2 regions of the Pseudoalteromonas sp. NFXS53 genome follow, and region 2 is predicted to be linked to the other one. Evidence: riboswitches for the same ligand, from Rfam matches in the RefSeq annotation. Region 2 holds a riboswitch; the other holds the start of a gene.
The links. Region 2 has a riboswitch for cobalamin ahead of AC1HJP_RS09295 (TonB-dependent receptor domain-containing protein). Riboswitches for the same ligand answer to the same signal wherever they lie in the genome.
Positions count from the first base shown of each region.

Region 1: it holds a riboswitch for cobalamin, as region 2 does, so the genes downstream of both, AC1HJP_RS14795 (ABC transporter ATP-binding protein) here and AC1HJP_RS09295 (TonB-dependent receptor domain-containing protein) in region 2, are expected to answer to the same signal.

Region 1 covers NZ_JBWVBR010000014.1:45,343-52,493, forward strand. The annotation lists gene AC1HJP_RS14780 (FAD:protein FMN transferase) at 1-958, shown strand, start outside; gene nqrM ((Na+)-NQR maturation NqrM) at 1,082-1,294, shown strand; gene AC1HJP_RS14790 (histidine phosphatase family protein) at 1,362-1,964, shown strand; cobalamin riboswitch at 1,976-2,097, shown strand; gene AC1HJP_RS14795 (ABC transporter ATP-binding protein) at 2,184-2,999, shown strand; gene AC1HJP_RS14800 (FecCD family ABC transporter permease) at 2,996-3,985, shown strand; gene cobT (nicotinate-nucleotide--dimethylbenzimidazole phosphoribosyltransferase) at 3,989-5,050, shown strand; gene AC1HJP_RS14810 (adenosylcobinamide-GDP ribazoletransferase) at 5,052-5,825, shown strand; gene cobU (bifunctional adenosylcobinamide kinase/adenosylcobinamide-phosphate guanylyltransferase) at 5,845-6,378, shown strand; gene AC1HJP_RS14820 (cobyric acid synthase) at 6,388-7,151, shown strand, end outside.
Region 2 covers NZ_JBWVBR010000007.1:26,052-33,202, forward strand. The annotation lists gene gmk (guanylate kinase) at 119-742, shown strand; gene rpoZ (DNA-directed RNA polymerase subunit omega) at 845-1,120, shown strand; gene spoT (bifunctional GTP diphosphokinase/guanosine-3',5'-bis pyrophosphate 3'-pyrophosphohydrolase) at 1,298-3,418, shown strand; gene AC1HJP_RS09290 (RidA family protein) at 3,426-3,818, shown strand; gene AC1HJP_RS09295 (TonB-dependent receptor domain-containing protein) at 3,888-5,741, opposite strand; cobalamin riboswitch at 5,779-5,973, opposite strand; gene AC1HJP_RS09300 (YajQ family cyclic di-GMP-binding protein) at 6,054-6,536, opposite strand; gene AC1HJP_RS09305 (VanZ family protein) at 6,713-7,063, shown strand; gene AC1HJP_RS09310 (ketopantoate reductase family protein) at 7,056-7,151, shown strand, end outside.

The DNA of each region.
Region 1 (7,151 bases), on a different contig from region 2:
CAATAAGGAAGATATTCAACCTATTGTGATCCACGGGAAAACAATGGGGACGACTTATACGATAAAAACTTTTCCAAGAGAACCGTCATTGACGGCTGAGGCGCTAAAAGCAGACGTAGACACTCTTTTAGTAGCTGTGAATCAGTCTATGTCACCTTGGGTTAAAAATTCTGAAATCAATCAATTTAATGCCTTAGCTGCAAATACATTTATGCCAATCAGTGACGATTTTAAAGCTGTTGTAATTGAATCTGTTCGTTTAGGCAGATCAACAGAAACTCTTGATGTTACTATGGGCCCTCTCATTGATCTTTGGGGCTTTGGTATTGATAAAAGACCTACAAAGACACCAACTCCAGAACAAATTGATAAAGTTAAACAAACCATAGGCGTTGATAAACTAATTTTAACTGATGAAGGGTTAGCTAAAACCATCGAAGGGTTAGAGTTGTCATTTTCTGCAACAGCAAAAGGCTATGGTATCGATAAAGTTGCAGAATTACTCGAAAGTAAAGGGATGACCAATTATATGGTTGAAATTGGTGGAGAGCTCAGAATTGCTGGACGAAAAGCACTAGATCAACCATGGCGCATTGCAATTGAACAACCTGATGCACCGATTGGTAAACGTGAAGTTCATCGGTTACTTGCTGAGCTAGGTAATATGGGCATGGCAACTTCAGGCGATTACCGTATTTTCTATGAAATGGATGGCGAGACTTATACGCACTTGATTGATCCTGCGACAGGTAAACCAGTTAAGCACGATTTAGTATCAGTGACGGTTTTACATCCTTCTGCAATGACTGCTGATGGCTTGGCCACAGCACTGACTGTCATGGGCACAGAACGAGCAAAAGCTTACGCAGAAGAGCACAATTTAGCTGTATATTTAATTAGTAAAAGTAATGAAGGGTTAGTGACCTATTCAAGCCCAGCTTTTGCGCCTTATTTGTAAATAAGGCAATTTTGATTAATTAGTCGAAATAGTACACTAAGCGCGTTATAATGGAGGTTGTTTAAATGCCGTCATTTGGTTCAGATACACTGAGCCGTTAAACTGTTTTTAAGGGGCTTGTGCATGTCACTATTTTTCCTAACTTTTGGGTTACTTATTTTAATTGTTGCAGCTATGGCTGTCGGTGTAATCGTGCAAAAGAAATCTATGGCAAGCAGCTGTGGCGGTTTAGGCGCGGTTGGTATTGAAAAGTCATGTGATTGCGATGATCCATGTGACCGACGCAAAAAGCGTATGGCGAAAGAACAAGCTTGGAAAGAGAATCAGATTCTTTAAGTTAAACTAAGCAAATCATCTTTAATTAAATGCGAGCGAAGGCTCGCATTTTTGATCTGAGGCTAAAATGACGAAAACATGGTACTTCCTCAGGCACGGGAAACCAGTTACTACTGGCATTCTAACTGGTTCTAAAACTGACGTTGCCGTGTCTGAGTTAGGGTTAGCAGCGATGGAGTCTGCTTTACCAAAAACAGTTCAATTTGATGCCTGTATTACCTCCCCCATGCAGCGTTGTCTGAGCTTTGCGAAAAAGCAATCTAGACAAGCAAGCTTACCACTGGAGATAGCAAAGCAGCTTCAAGAAATGGATTTTGGAGATTGGGATGGTCGAACTTATGAGTGGCTTTGGGAGAACACACAGAATCCAAGTATAGGTGAATTTTGGCAGTCGCCTTGGCAACATACGCCGCCAAATGGAGAGTCCCTTTACGCGTTTAGGTCTCGTGTCAGACAATGGTGGGAGACAGAACTATCAACCCGACATACAACACATAACCTAGTGGTGACTCATGCCGGTGTGATCAAACAAATGTTAGCTGAAGTCCTTAACTTACCTTTAAATTCACTGTCTTCTATCAATAGTTTAGACGTTGGCTATGCTACATTGGTAAAGATAGAGGTTTACTTTGATGAAGCACATAAGCCGTGGCCTAAAGTTGTGTTTTAGCCATCTAGACTTCATAATACGGTTTTTCTGATTAATCTTGGGAATAAGCTGAAACTGCTTAACTGTCCCCGCAACTGTGAAGTGCATTTAAATGCACGAAGTCAGATACCAAGGTCAGAAAAATCCTCTTGAGCGGGCGTACTCAAGAGCACACAATTTTAGCCGTAATTCGGTTAGGACTGTGCGTTTGTGTCTGCCCAACAGTTAATAAGGGTACGAATGCAATCAGTTTGTCAGCACTCTGAATTTGCTCTGCAAGTTTCAAACTTAGATTTGGTGCTAGATAACCATCAAATATTACAAAACATCTCTTTCGATGTAACTGAAGGGCAGTTTATTGGTTTATTGGGTCCTAATGGGGCTGGTAAATCATCCTTGCTACGTTGTCTTTATCGTTTTCTCGCTCCTTCAAGTGGCCACATAAGGCTTTTTGGCAAAGCGATTGCTAATTATTCCCATAACGAGTATGCCCAGCAAGTTGCTGTGGTCCTGCAAGAAATGCCAGAGCATTTTAATCTATCGCTTTACGATGTGGTTGCTATGGGGGTAACCCCACACAAAAGTTTGTTCTCACCATTAAATAAAACCGATCATGCGTTAATTATAAAGTCTATTGAACAGGTTGGTTTGACACACAAAACTAATGAGGCATTTGCTCACCTTTCTGGTGGTGAAAAGCAAAGGGCGTTGATTGCCAAAGCCATGGCGCAAAAACCTAAACTTCTGATCATGGATGAGCCAACCAGTCACTTGGATGTGAAATACCAAATACAAATTATGGAGCTTGCAAAAGCAATGGGGATCACTGTGATTGCTTCTTTCCATGATTTAAATCTTGCGGCAGCTATGAGCGATAGTCTGCTGGTGCTACAACAGGGTGAGCTATACAAAAGTGGAACGCCAAGTGATGTGTTAGATGCGCAGTTACTCAGTGATGTGTTTGGTGTTTGTGCCGATGTCTCACAAGTACCTTGCCCGTATCGAGATAAAACCCATATTCCTCATATCCGCTACCACTTTGGGTATCAACTATGAAGCCGCTCATTTCGCTGTTAATTTTGCTGATAAGCTGTTTTTTTAGTGCTTTAGTTGCCATTAAGCATGGCGCGATTGATATTAATGCGAGTGCTGTTTGGCAAACGCTATTTGCATATGATGCCAACGTCTTTGAGCAAAAAATTGTTATGGAACTACGGATTCCCAGAGTGATTTTGGCATTTGTTGCTGGCAGTGGCTTGGCGTTGGCGGGCATTATTTTGCAAACAGTGACCCGTAACCCTTTGGCAGATCCTTACCTTTTTGGTATTTCATCAGGCGCATCATTTGGCGTCGTGTTACTTATAACATTTACAGGTATCACAGCTGGTTGGGCGATGTCAGGGGCGGCGTTTTTAGGTAGTGCGCTGGCAATGACCCTATTGTTGCTGATTGCCTATGGACAAAGGTCTAGACAGGTAGAAGCGATGTTACTCGCCGGTGTTGCCTTATCTTTCTTATTTAGCGCATTTACCAGCTTGCTGTTGTATTGGAGTGATCCACAAGCCGTGAGTGCCATTATGTTTTGGAACTTAGGCAGCTTTAGTCGCGCTGATTGGCAATGGTTGTGGTTGCCTTGTTCAATTGTATTGCTATGTATGGCTTGTATGCTGTTGTTTAGGCGCGGTTTAAACGCACTATTACTGGGTGACGAAAGCGCTGCAACTTTAGGTATTCAGGTGGCTAAATTACGTTTAGGTATGTTGCTATTAAGCTCATTGCTGACCGCTGTATTGGTTGCTATGTGCGGTGGCATTGGCTTTGTCGGGTTAATGATCCCGCATTTGGTACGTTTTTTTATTTCACAGGCAACTTCAATTGGTCTGCTGTGTACTGCTTTAAGTGGTGGTTTGATGATGATCTGGGTAGATTTATTTGCCCGTACTATTCTTGATAATCAAGAGCTTCCCATTGGTGTTATCACTGCCGCAATAGGTAGTGTGTTCTTTTTAACTTTACTGACTCTCAAACAAAAAAGGCCTTAGCGTATGTTCTCAGTTAAAGCACTTGATACGCGTTCACGTGAACTTATCGAAAAAAAAATAAACCTGAAAACGAAGCCTTTGGGTGCGTTAGGTGAGCTAGAAACATTGGCTAAACAGCTGATGACTATTTTCTCTCAGGGTATTGAACCTGAGCAGCTTTCAGTATTTAGACCACAAATCAGCAAACCGACTCTAACCGTCTTTGCAGGCGATCACGGTATTGCTGCAAAAGGTGTCTCTATCGCGCCTAGTGAAGTGACAGGCCAAATGGTAGCGAATTTCGCGTCTGGGGGCGCTGCAATTAATGTTTTCAGCAAACAATTAGGGTGGCAACTCGAGATAGTAGATTGCGGTATTTTAAATGTACCTGATCAGGCCTTAGGTGTTACGTCACAGCGTTTGGGGTCAGTCACGCGTTCATTTGATGAATGTGAAGCGCTAACCCAAGCTCAAGAAGCGCAAGGTTTTGAGTTTGCCAAGAAGCTTATTAATAAACAATATCAGCAAGGTTGTAATACTTTTGCATTTGGTGAGATGGGCATTGGCAATACCAGTGCAGCATCGGCTATTTTTAGCGCGTTGAGTGGACTCTCTGCTGAGTACACGGTGGGGCTTGGCACGGGCGTCTCAAATGAAGTGGTAGATAAAAAAGTAGAGCTGATTAATACCGCGCTAAACTTACACCGAGATAAACTTAACGACCCGCATGCAATCTTACGTTGTTTGGGTGGGTTTGAGATCTGTCAAATGGTTGGCGCTATGTTGGCTGTCGCTGAGTTACAGCAGGTTATTATTGTCGATGGCTTTATCGCAACAGCGGCAGCATTACTGGCAATTCGTATTGAGCCAAACAGTCAAAGCTATATGGTGTTTGCTCATTGCTCTTCTGAGCAAGCACACCTGCAAATGTTAGATTCAATTAATGCTAAGCCTCTTTTAGATCTTGGTCTTAGATTGGGTGAAGGGACTGGGGCTGCATTGAGCTTACCTCTACTACAAAGTGCTCTGGCGTTTTACAACGACATGAATAGCTTTGATGACGCGAATGTCACGAAAGTTGTTTGATATGAATAAACAACACTTTTTATTGGCAGTGAGCTTTTTAACTCGCGTGCCTGTGCATTTTAAACAAGAGATTGAAGACAATGCACTCAGTGAAGCCAGTGGTTATTTTGCCTTAGTTGGTTTGTTGTTGGGTGTGGCTTTGGCTTCTGTATACGGTGTTGCGTCTTGGGTTTTTCCTTCAAGCGTTGCTGTGATCCTCACTCTCGCACTGGGTATTTTAATTACCGGTGCATTTCATGAAGATGGTTTTGCCGATGTCTGGGATGGTTTTGGTGGCGGTTGGACTGTCTCGCAAAAGCTATCGATTATGAAAGACAGCCGCCTAGGCACGTATGGTGCCAGCGCACTTATTTTATTACTGTTATTAAAGTTTCAATTGTTGAGCCTGCTTAGCGATAGCTTTACACAAGTATTGTGCGCACTGGTATTAGGTCATACGCTAAGCCGTGCAATGGCGACGAGTATCATTGGTAAGCTTACTTATGTACAAGAAGATGCCCAATCAAAAGTAAAGCCAGTCGCCATGTCGCTCTCTTCTCATGCAAAAGATTTCCTCGCTTTAACCTCAGTGTGCACTTTATTTCTGCTTTGGCTTTTTACACCATTGTCATTCATTGACGTGGTTATTTTAGTCGTCGCCTTATTTGTCACTCGTCAATTGTGTATAAGTTGGTTTAAGCAGCAGCTAGGTGGATATACGGGGGATTGCTTGGGCGCCGCACAACAATGTTGTGAAATCATGATTTATTTAACTTTAGTAGCGCTCAGGGGGTAGCGGATGCGAGAGATTACTTATGACTCAAAATAATATTCATCTCATTCTAGGTGGCGCGCGCTCTGGCAAAAGCAGTTTCGCAGAACATACGGCATTGGATTTATATACTTCAGGCAAAGTGAGTAAACTTGTATACATCGCCACGGCAGAAATTAAAGATGCTGAGATGGTTGAGCGCGTATCTCATCACCGCGCCACACGAGATAAACGCTGGCAAGTGATTGAAGAGTCATGGCACCTAGCCGACATATTACAAAAGTTTGGTAGCGACACTTGCGTATTAATCGACTGTTTAACCTTATGGTTAACGCATGGGTTATGTGAAAAATCAGAGTCTGAATTACAAGTACAAAAGCAGCGTTTGCTCGAGGCATTACAACATACACGAGCATCGGTTTTGCTAGTCAGCAATGAAGTAGGTCATGGCATCGTGCCACTCGGCGAGTTAAGCCGCGTGTTTGTCGACCAGTCTGGCTGGTTAAATCAAGATATCGCCAAAGTTGCCCAGCGTGTTGACTTTATCATGGCTGGCTGCCCGTTAAGGATTAAATAAGTGAGTAAGATGAAAACGTTAATGGTTCAGGGCACCACATCTGATGCGGGTAAAAGCACTTTGGTTGCGGGTTTATGCCGCGTGCTTGCTAGACAAGGGATTAAGGTTGCGCCGTTTAAACCTCAAAATATGGCACTCAATAGTGCGGTGACGCCTTGTGGCGGTGAAATAGGCCGTGCTCAAGCACTGCAAGCCATCGCTGCGAAACAGGCTTTGAGTACTGATTTTAATCCTATTTTACTTAAACCCAATAGCGATACCGGTGCGCAAGTCATCATTCATGGCCGTGCCATTAGCAATATGGAAGCGGCAAAATACCATGATTATAAAAAAGTTGCGATGCAGGCTGTGCTCGAATCGCATCAAAGATTAGCGTCTGATTTTGATGCCATCATGGTAGAAGGCGCAGGAAGTCCTGCGGAAATCAATCTACGCGAAAATGATATCGCTAACATGGGGTTTGCTTGTGAAGTAGATTGCCCTGTGATCATCATTGCTGATATTGATAAAGGCGGCGTGTTCGCACATCTTGTCGGCACCTTAATGTTACTCAGTGAGTATGAACAGTCCTTGGTGCAAGGCTTTGTGATCAACCGTTTTCGTGGCGATATTGCTTTGTTGCAATCGGGTCTTGATTGGCTCGAAGAAAAAACGGGTAAACCTGTGTTAGGTGTGTTGCCTTATATGCATGGCTTAAACATCGACGCTGAAGATGCCGTCGCAATGGATAATGTGGTGACTGACAAAGAACTCACGGTCAGTGTGTTGTTACT
Region 2 (7,151 bases):
TTTACAACCGCAGTATGACAATTTTATTGCGCTCGAAATCTGTTCTAGCCAATTAAACTTGCAGGGTTTAAAATACTTGTTTGGAAACCAAACCACGTTTCAAGCCACAGATTTAATTATGACATCACAAACTCGCGGTAATTTATTTATTCTTTCAGCGCCTTCTGGTGCTGGTAAATCAAGCCTGATCAAAGCACTGTTAGAGAAACATGCTAATATTAAAGTCTCAGTATCTCATACCACTCGCGACCCTCGCCCAGGTGAAAACAATGGTGAGCACTACCACTTTGTCAGTGTAGATGAATTCAAAGCATTGATTGAACAAGGCGACTTTTTTGAATGGGCGCAAGTTTTCGAAAATTACTATGGCACTTCAAAAGCAGCGATAGAATCTCAACTTGAGCAAGGCATTGATGTGTTTTTAGATATTGATTGGCAAGGTGCGCGTCAAGTTCGTGAATTAATGCCATCAGTAAAAACGGTCTTTATTCTACCGCCGTCGCAAGCCGAACTTGAAAATCGCTTAAATAACCGCGGACAAGATTCTCAAGAAGTGATTGCAGGCCGTATGGCGGAAGCAAAATCAGAAAGCTCGCATTATGATGAGTTCGATTATGTATTGGTAAATGATGATTTTGATACAGCTCTAATGCAACTTGAACATATTGTTATGGCTGCTCGCCTTGAACTGGATGCACAAAAACACCGTCATCAAAGTTTAATTGCTGAGTTATTAGCTTAATCTCTCTCATTTAAACAAGATAAATTTTTAACCACCTATTGGAGAATTGGTTTGCATCAAGTAAACTTACCAATTCGACATGAATAACTTTGGAGTGCTTCGATGGCTCGCGTAACTGTAGAAGATGCAGTAGATAAAATTGGTAACCGTTTTGACTTAATCCTAGTAGCGGCGCGTCGCGCTCGTCAGATTTCTGTAGGTGGTAAAGATCCTATGGTTGATGCTGAAAACGATAAACCAACTGTAGTCGCTCTACGTGAGATCGAACAAGGGCTTGTGAACAACTCGTCTCTTGATATGATCGATCGTGAAGAGCAACAAAACCAAGAAGCTGCAGAGCTTGCTGCGGTTGCTGCAATTGTTGGCGGTAACAGCTAAGACCCCCTGCACTTCATACTCAAAGCCAGCTTTTATGCTGGCTTTGTTGTTTTTAAGCCTATACAACAAAATAATTACTCTCTGTAGACATAAAAGTCACAGCTAGCCATTGGTTTCTCTGATAATTCATCGTATATTCATAGCATCATATTACTTCACTGGAACATTGGAGTGTGAATGTATCTTTTTGAAGGCCTGAAGCAAAAGATCTCAGAATACCTTTCCCCCGCTGACGTAGAACTGGTTCAAAAAGCCTACGTGGTGGCGCGTGAAGCCCATGAAGGGCAAACTCGCTCTAGTGGCGAGCCTTATATCACTCACCCAGTTGAAGTGACACAAATTCTTGCCAGCATGCGTTTAGACCATGAAACCCTCATGGCGGCACTCATGCATGACGTGATTGAAGACACCGATTTCAGCAAGCAAGATCTTGCTGAAATTTTTGGCAATACTGTCGCGGAGCTTGTCGAGGGTGTAAGTAAGTTAGATAAACTCAGCTTTAAAGATAAAAAAGAATTCCAAGCTGAAAACTATCGCAAAATGATCATGGCGATGACGCAAGATATCCGCGTTATTCTGATTAAGCTTGCCGACAGAACCCACAACATGCGTACGCTTGGCGCACTTCGTCCAGATAAGCGTCGCCGTATCGCCCGTGAAACGCTAGAAATTTTTGCGCCTATCGCGAATCGCCTTGGTATTCATGACATTAAAAATGAATTAGAAGACTTAGGTTTTCAGGCGCTTTACCCAATGCGTCATCGCGCTTTAAAATCAGAAGTTGCTAAAGCTCGCGGTAACCGTAAAGAAGTGATCAGTAATATTCAAAATGAGATCAAATCTCGTCTTGAAGAAGCTGGTATTCAAGCGAATGTCAGTGGCCGTGAAAAACACTTATACAGCATATATCGTAAAATGCTCAACAAAGAACTGATGTTCAATGAAGTCATGGACATTTATGCTTTCCGTATTGCTGTTGATAACCTAGATACTTGTTATCGTGTACTCGGTGTGGCTCATAACTTATATAAGCCAATCGAAACACGTTTCAAAGATTATATTGCCGTACCAAAAACCAATGGTTACCAGTCACTACATACTTCACTTGTTGGCCCACATGGTATTCCAGTCGAGATCCAAATTCGTACCCACGATATGGATCAAATGGCTGACAAAGGGGTTGCTGCACATTGGATGTATAAAAAGGCCGGTGACAGTGCAGGCCATACGGCACAGCAACGCGCTCGTCAGTGGATGCAGAGCCTACTTGAATTACAACAAAGTGCTGGTTCATCGTTTGAGTTCGTTGAAAACGTTAAGACTGAGCTATTCCCAGAAGAGATTTATGTCTTCACGCCAGATGGCCGCATTGTAGAGCTTCCAATGGGTGCCACTGCCGTCGACTTCGCTTATGCGGTACATACCGATGTCGGTAATACTTGTGTAGGCGCGCGTGTAAATCGTAAACCTTATCCGCTCAGTAAAGCGCTCGACACCGGTCAAACTGTAGAAGTAATTACCAGCTCTGGTGCCCACCCTAACGCCACTTGGTTAAACTTCATTGTTACTGGTAAAGCGCGTTTAGGGGTTCGCAACTACCTGAAGAGCCAACGCGAAGAGGAAGCCTTAGAGTTAGGTCGTCGCTTACTCGATTCTGCCCTTGGCGAATATCAATTAAGTGATATCTCGCAAGAGCAAATCGACCGCGTATTAGCTGAGCACAAACTTTCAACCATGCTTGAACTGCTGGTTGAAATTGGCTGTGGCAACATCATGAGCATGCTCATCGCTAAGCGCTTATTGCAAAATGATGATCTTGACGAAGATGATGGCAGTATTGAACACCTAGCTAAGAAGGCTAAAGCTGCCATCATTGGTACTGAAGGCATGCTCGTTAACTACATGAAATGCTGTCGTCCAGTACCAGGTGATGCCATCACCGCTTATGTAAGCCAAGGTAAGGGCTTAAACGTTCACCGCCAAGAGTGTAAAAACATTAAAGGCTGGGAAAGCGAACGTTCTAAATATTTCGTCGTAAAATGGGATGACAACCCAGAAAAAGAATATATTGCAGGTCTTAGAGTTGAAATCATCAACCACCAAGGTACGCTTGCAAAATTAACCAGCGTGGTGGCAAGTACCAACGCAAATATCGTCGAAATTGCCACTGACGAAAAAGAAAGTAACTTATATATCATTGATTTAGGTATCACGGTTAAAGACCGTGTTCACGTCGCTGATGTGATGCGTAAGATCAGGGTGATGCCTGACGTTCAACGTGTATACCGTAAAAAGTAGGATTATTATGAACAAAGCAATTATTTCAACAGACAATGCACCTGCAGCTATCGGCACATATAGCCAAGCGGTTAAAGTAGGTACTGCTGTATACCTGTCTGGCCAGATCCCATTAGTGCCAGACACTATGGAAGTGATCTCAGAAGACTTTGCAGAGCAAACGCAACAGGTGTTTAAAAACCTAACTGCAGTGTGTGAAGCAGCGGGTGGTCGCTTACAAGATATGGTTAAGGTAAATATCTTCCTGACTGATTTAAGCAACTTCGCAACAGTAAATGAGATCATGAGCCAGCACTTCTCAACGCCATACCCTGCTCGTGCAGCCATCGGTGTAAGAGAATTACCTAAAGGTGTGCAAATCGAGATTGACGGCATCATGGAATTGCCTTCAACAAACTAATTGATAAAAGTTGTAATCAAAAAAGCCAGTCATTGACTGGCTTTTTTATTTTTTAAGTACTGTTAGAGGTTAAAACTGAACAGTTGCACCTACGTATAACTGACGCCCTAAAGGCACATAACCTAGTAATTCTCCACTTTTCGCAAAACCTGAGCCCGCCGTGAAGTAAGACTTGTCAGTTAAGTTCTCAACTCGAGCATTGAGCTCTAATGCATCAAATAACGCATAGTTAGCTGCTAAATTAAATACAGTATAAGATGGTAAAGTTGTGTTGTAGAAAGAAATTGATGGTCTATCCGAACGATATTGCATACTCGCATTAACGTTTAACTTTTCCCATGACTTTGAGATTGTGTAGTTAAATGACTTACTTGGGCGACGAGGAAGATCTGTACCTTTCGTATCGTCTTTAGCATCTAAGAAGGTTAAGTTTACGTTGTGATCAAAACCATATGCCGAAGTCGTTAAGCTCAGCTCAGCACCTTTCATCGTTGCACTGTCAACATTGTAAGGAATGTATTTGCCTGTATCTGCGTCATATTGATTAGAGATTAAGTTATCAATCTGATTACTAAAAATCGCAAATTCATAACGAGCAGAATCCGTTGTTACACTCAAACCTAGCTCATTGTTGGTCGCTTCTTCTGGTTTAATATTTAGGTTTGGTAGATACCAAGGGCTGCCTTTCACAAAAGCATTAGTTAAAGAAGGCGCTCTAAATGCTGTTCCGTGGTTGAAATGCATGCTCACATACTTGTTCGCTTTGATACCAAAAGCACTGCTATATGTATTTGCTCGACCATGAAAATCGTAGTCGTCAGAACGCGTAACTAAGCTTGCTAAAAACTTGCCGTCATCATAAAAACCACCGACAAAAACAGCTTGGTTATCACGAGACGTTTCAGAGAATGAAGCACTAGAACCACTTAAATCTTCATCTAACAGATTCGCTCCAGCTGTTAATTGCAACTCTTCATTAAGAGTATATAGAGTTCGATACTCTAATTCTGTTCGCTCTGTACTGTAAATATCTTCAGCATCAGTGCCCGTTTGTATGTTTTCTTCTTGCGAAAGACTGATTGCAGCAGTGTGGGTAAATTGTGCTGTTTTCTTTTCCCAGCCTAACTTACTCGTAAAGTTTTCGAAGTTATACGCATCGTTGCCCCAAGCATTATCATAATCTGCTTGACCGCTGCTGAACTGGCCAATGACGTTAAATACACCAAACTGATCAGCATCGTAGTTTAAATTAACGCCTAAATTGCGATTTAGGTAGCCATCCTGATCATGATCTTTACCTATTTCAGATTCTGGATCTTTGGCAATTACGTCATAACCATCAGTGCGCTCAAAACCAAAGTTAACGCTCACATCTAAGTTATCACGACTAAATTTAGTCGTACCTTGTAGATTAAAATAGTTATGCGCACCCGTTGTCACGTTTACTTGATGCTGTTGAGCTTCACGCGTAATAATGTTGATCACACCAGCAACGGCATCAGAACCATAAATTGCAGCGCGAGCGCCTTTAACTACTTCAATACGCTCAATACTATTTACAGGAATGTTAGTAAAAGACACATCGCCAGAGTTCGCATCGCTAATACGCACACCATCTACTAATACAAGTGTATGCTTGGTTGCTGCACCACGTACAAACACACTCACTTTTTGCCCATAGCCACCATTACGAACAATATCGACACCTGACAATGTATTTAATAGAGACGGAAGATCTCTGACATTTGATTGCTCAATTTGAGCTCTATCAATAACACTCACTGTCGCAAGTGCGCTATCAATAGATTGAGAGAATTTATTCGCGGTAACCGTGATACGTTCGATAGGTTGAGCCTGCTCAGCAGACACAGAAAAAGATAGTGCAGCAGCAACGGCAGCACCAAGCAAAGATTTTTTAAGCATAATAATTCCAAACTTGCGCCCACCGCACAAGTAACAACAAGTAAATTAGCTCAAGGCCGGTCTCCGGACTTTGCATTTATCAGAGCAGATATCTGCATCACCGTTGCGGGGGCAGTGTTGGACTACATACTTCCCTGAGTATATTCACCAACTTCCCGATTATCTCGATTTAATTCAAAGGTATTTTGGTGTTACCCACCACAAATCGAGCACCTTGAAAAGAGGCGCTATTGTGCACAAATATTATAAAAAAGGCAATGGACGTCTAGAAATCTAAAGGGCGTGAGCGCCCTTTAATTTTGAATTATTGAATTAATCGCGGAAGTTTTTAAACTGGAAAGGCTGACCTAGTTCACCAGTACGGATCAATTGCATTACTTCTTGTAAATCGTCGCGTTTTTTACCTGTTACGCGCACTTCTTCACCTTGAATAGACGCTTGGACTTTGATTTTTGAGTCTTTAATAAGCTTAACGATTTTCTTCGCCATATCTTTATCAATACCCTGCTTAAGTGCAACTTTACGTGACACATATTTACCAGAGCGCTCAATATCTTTAAGCTCAAGGCTTGAAACATCTAAGCCACGCTTTGACGCTTTTGCAGCAATGATATCGAATAACTGCATAACTTGCTGATCAGCTTCAGCTTTTAGTGTAATTGTTTCGTTTGCAAGCTCAATTGATGCATCCACACCACGGAAGTCATAGCGTGTTTCAAGTTCACGGTTTGCATTATCTACCGCATTTTTAGCTTCTGTCATTTCAATTTCAGAAACAATGTCAAATGATGGCATTATCTATCTCCTAATCATGTTATGGGCTGATTATAACAAGCAAAAACCAACTCGGTGAAAAAATTTATCTCAGCTGATAACATCTATTTACAGAGCACTTTCGTATATTCACCCACCATCCATTTTTCGGTGATATACTGGCTCTACTTTGCCTGCATAGAGATATAGGAAGTTTTGTGACTCGGCGTATTTACCAAGTTCTACTAATCATCACTTTAAGTATTTGTACTTTTTTATTTGCTAAAGAGATCCAGCACTCTGGTATACGTTTCGAACATGCCGACAAGGTTGCGCATTTCGGTATTTTCTTTGTGCTTGCCTTTATTATGCACCACGCTATTCGCTTTCCAATCTGGCTTCAGCTTTGTTTATTAACTGCTTACGGTGTAGGAATTGAATATATGCAGGATACACTTCCTTATCGTCAGGCCTCGATAGGTGATTTTGTTGCTGACTTCGCGGGCGCAGCCAGTTATTACCTCGGATACTTTGCTTGGCGAGAATGGCGAGTTCGAAAGAATGGCTAACATTCACATTCTCGGTGCGGGCGCTGTCGGTTTAAGCTTTGGATTTCATTTAAGCAAGCATCATCCAGTCACGCTACTGACTCGAAAT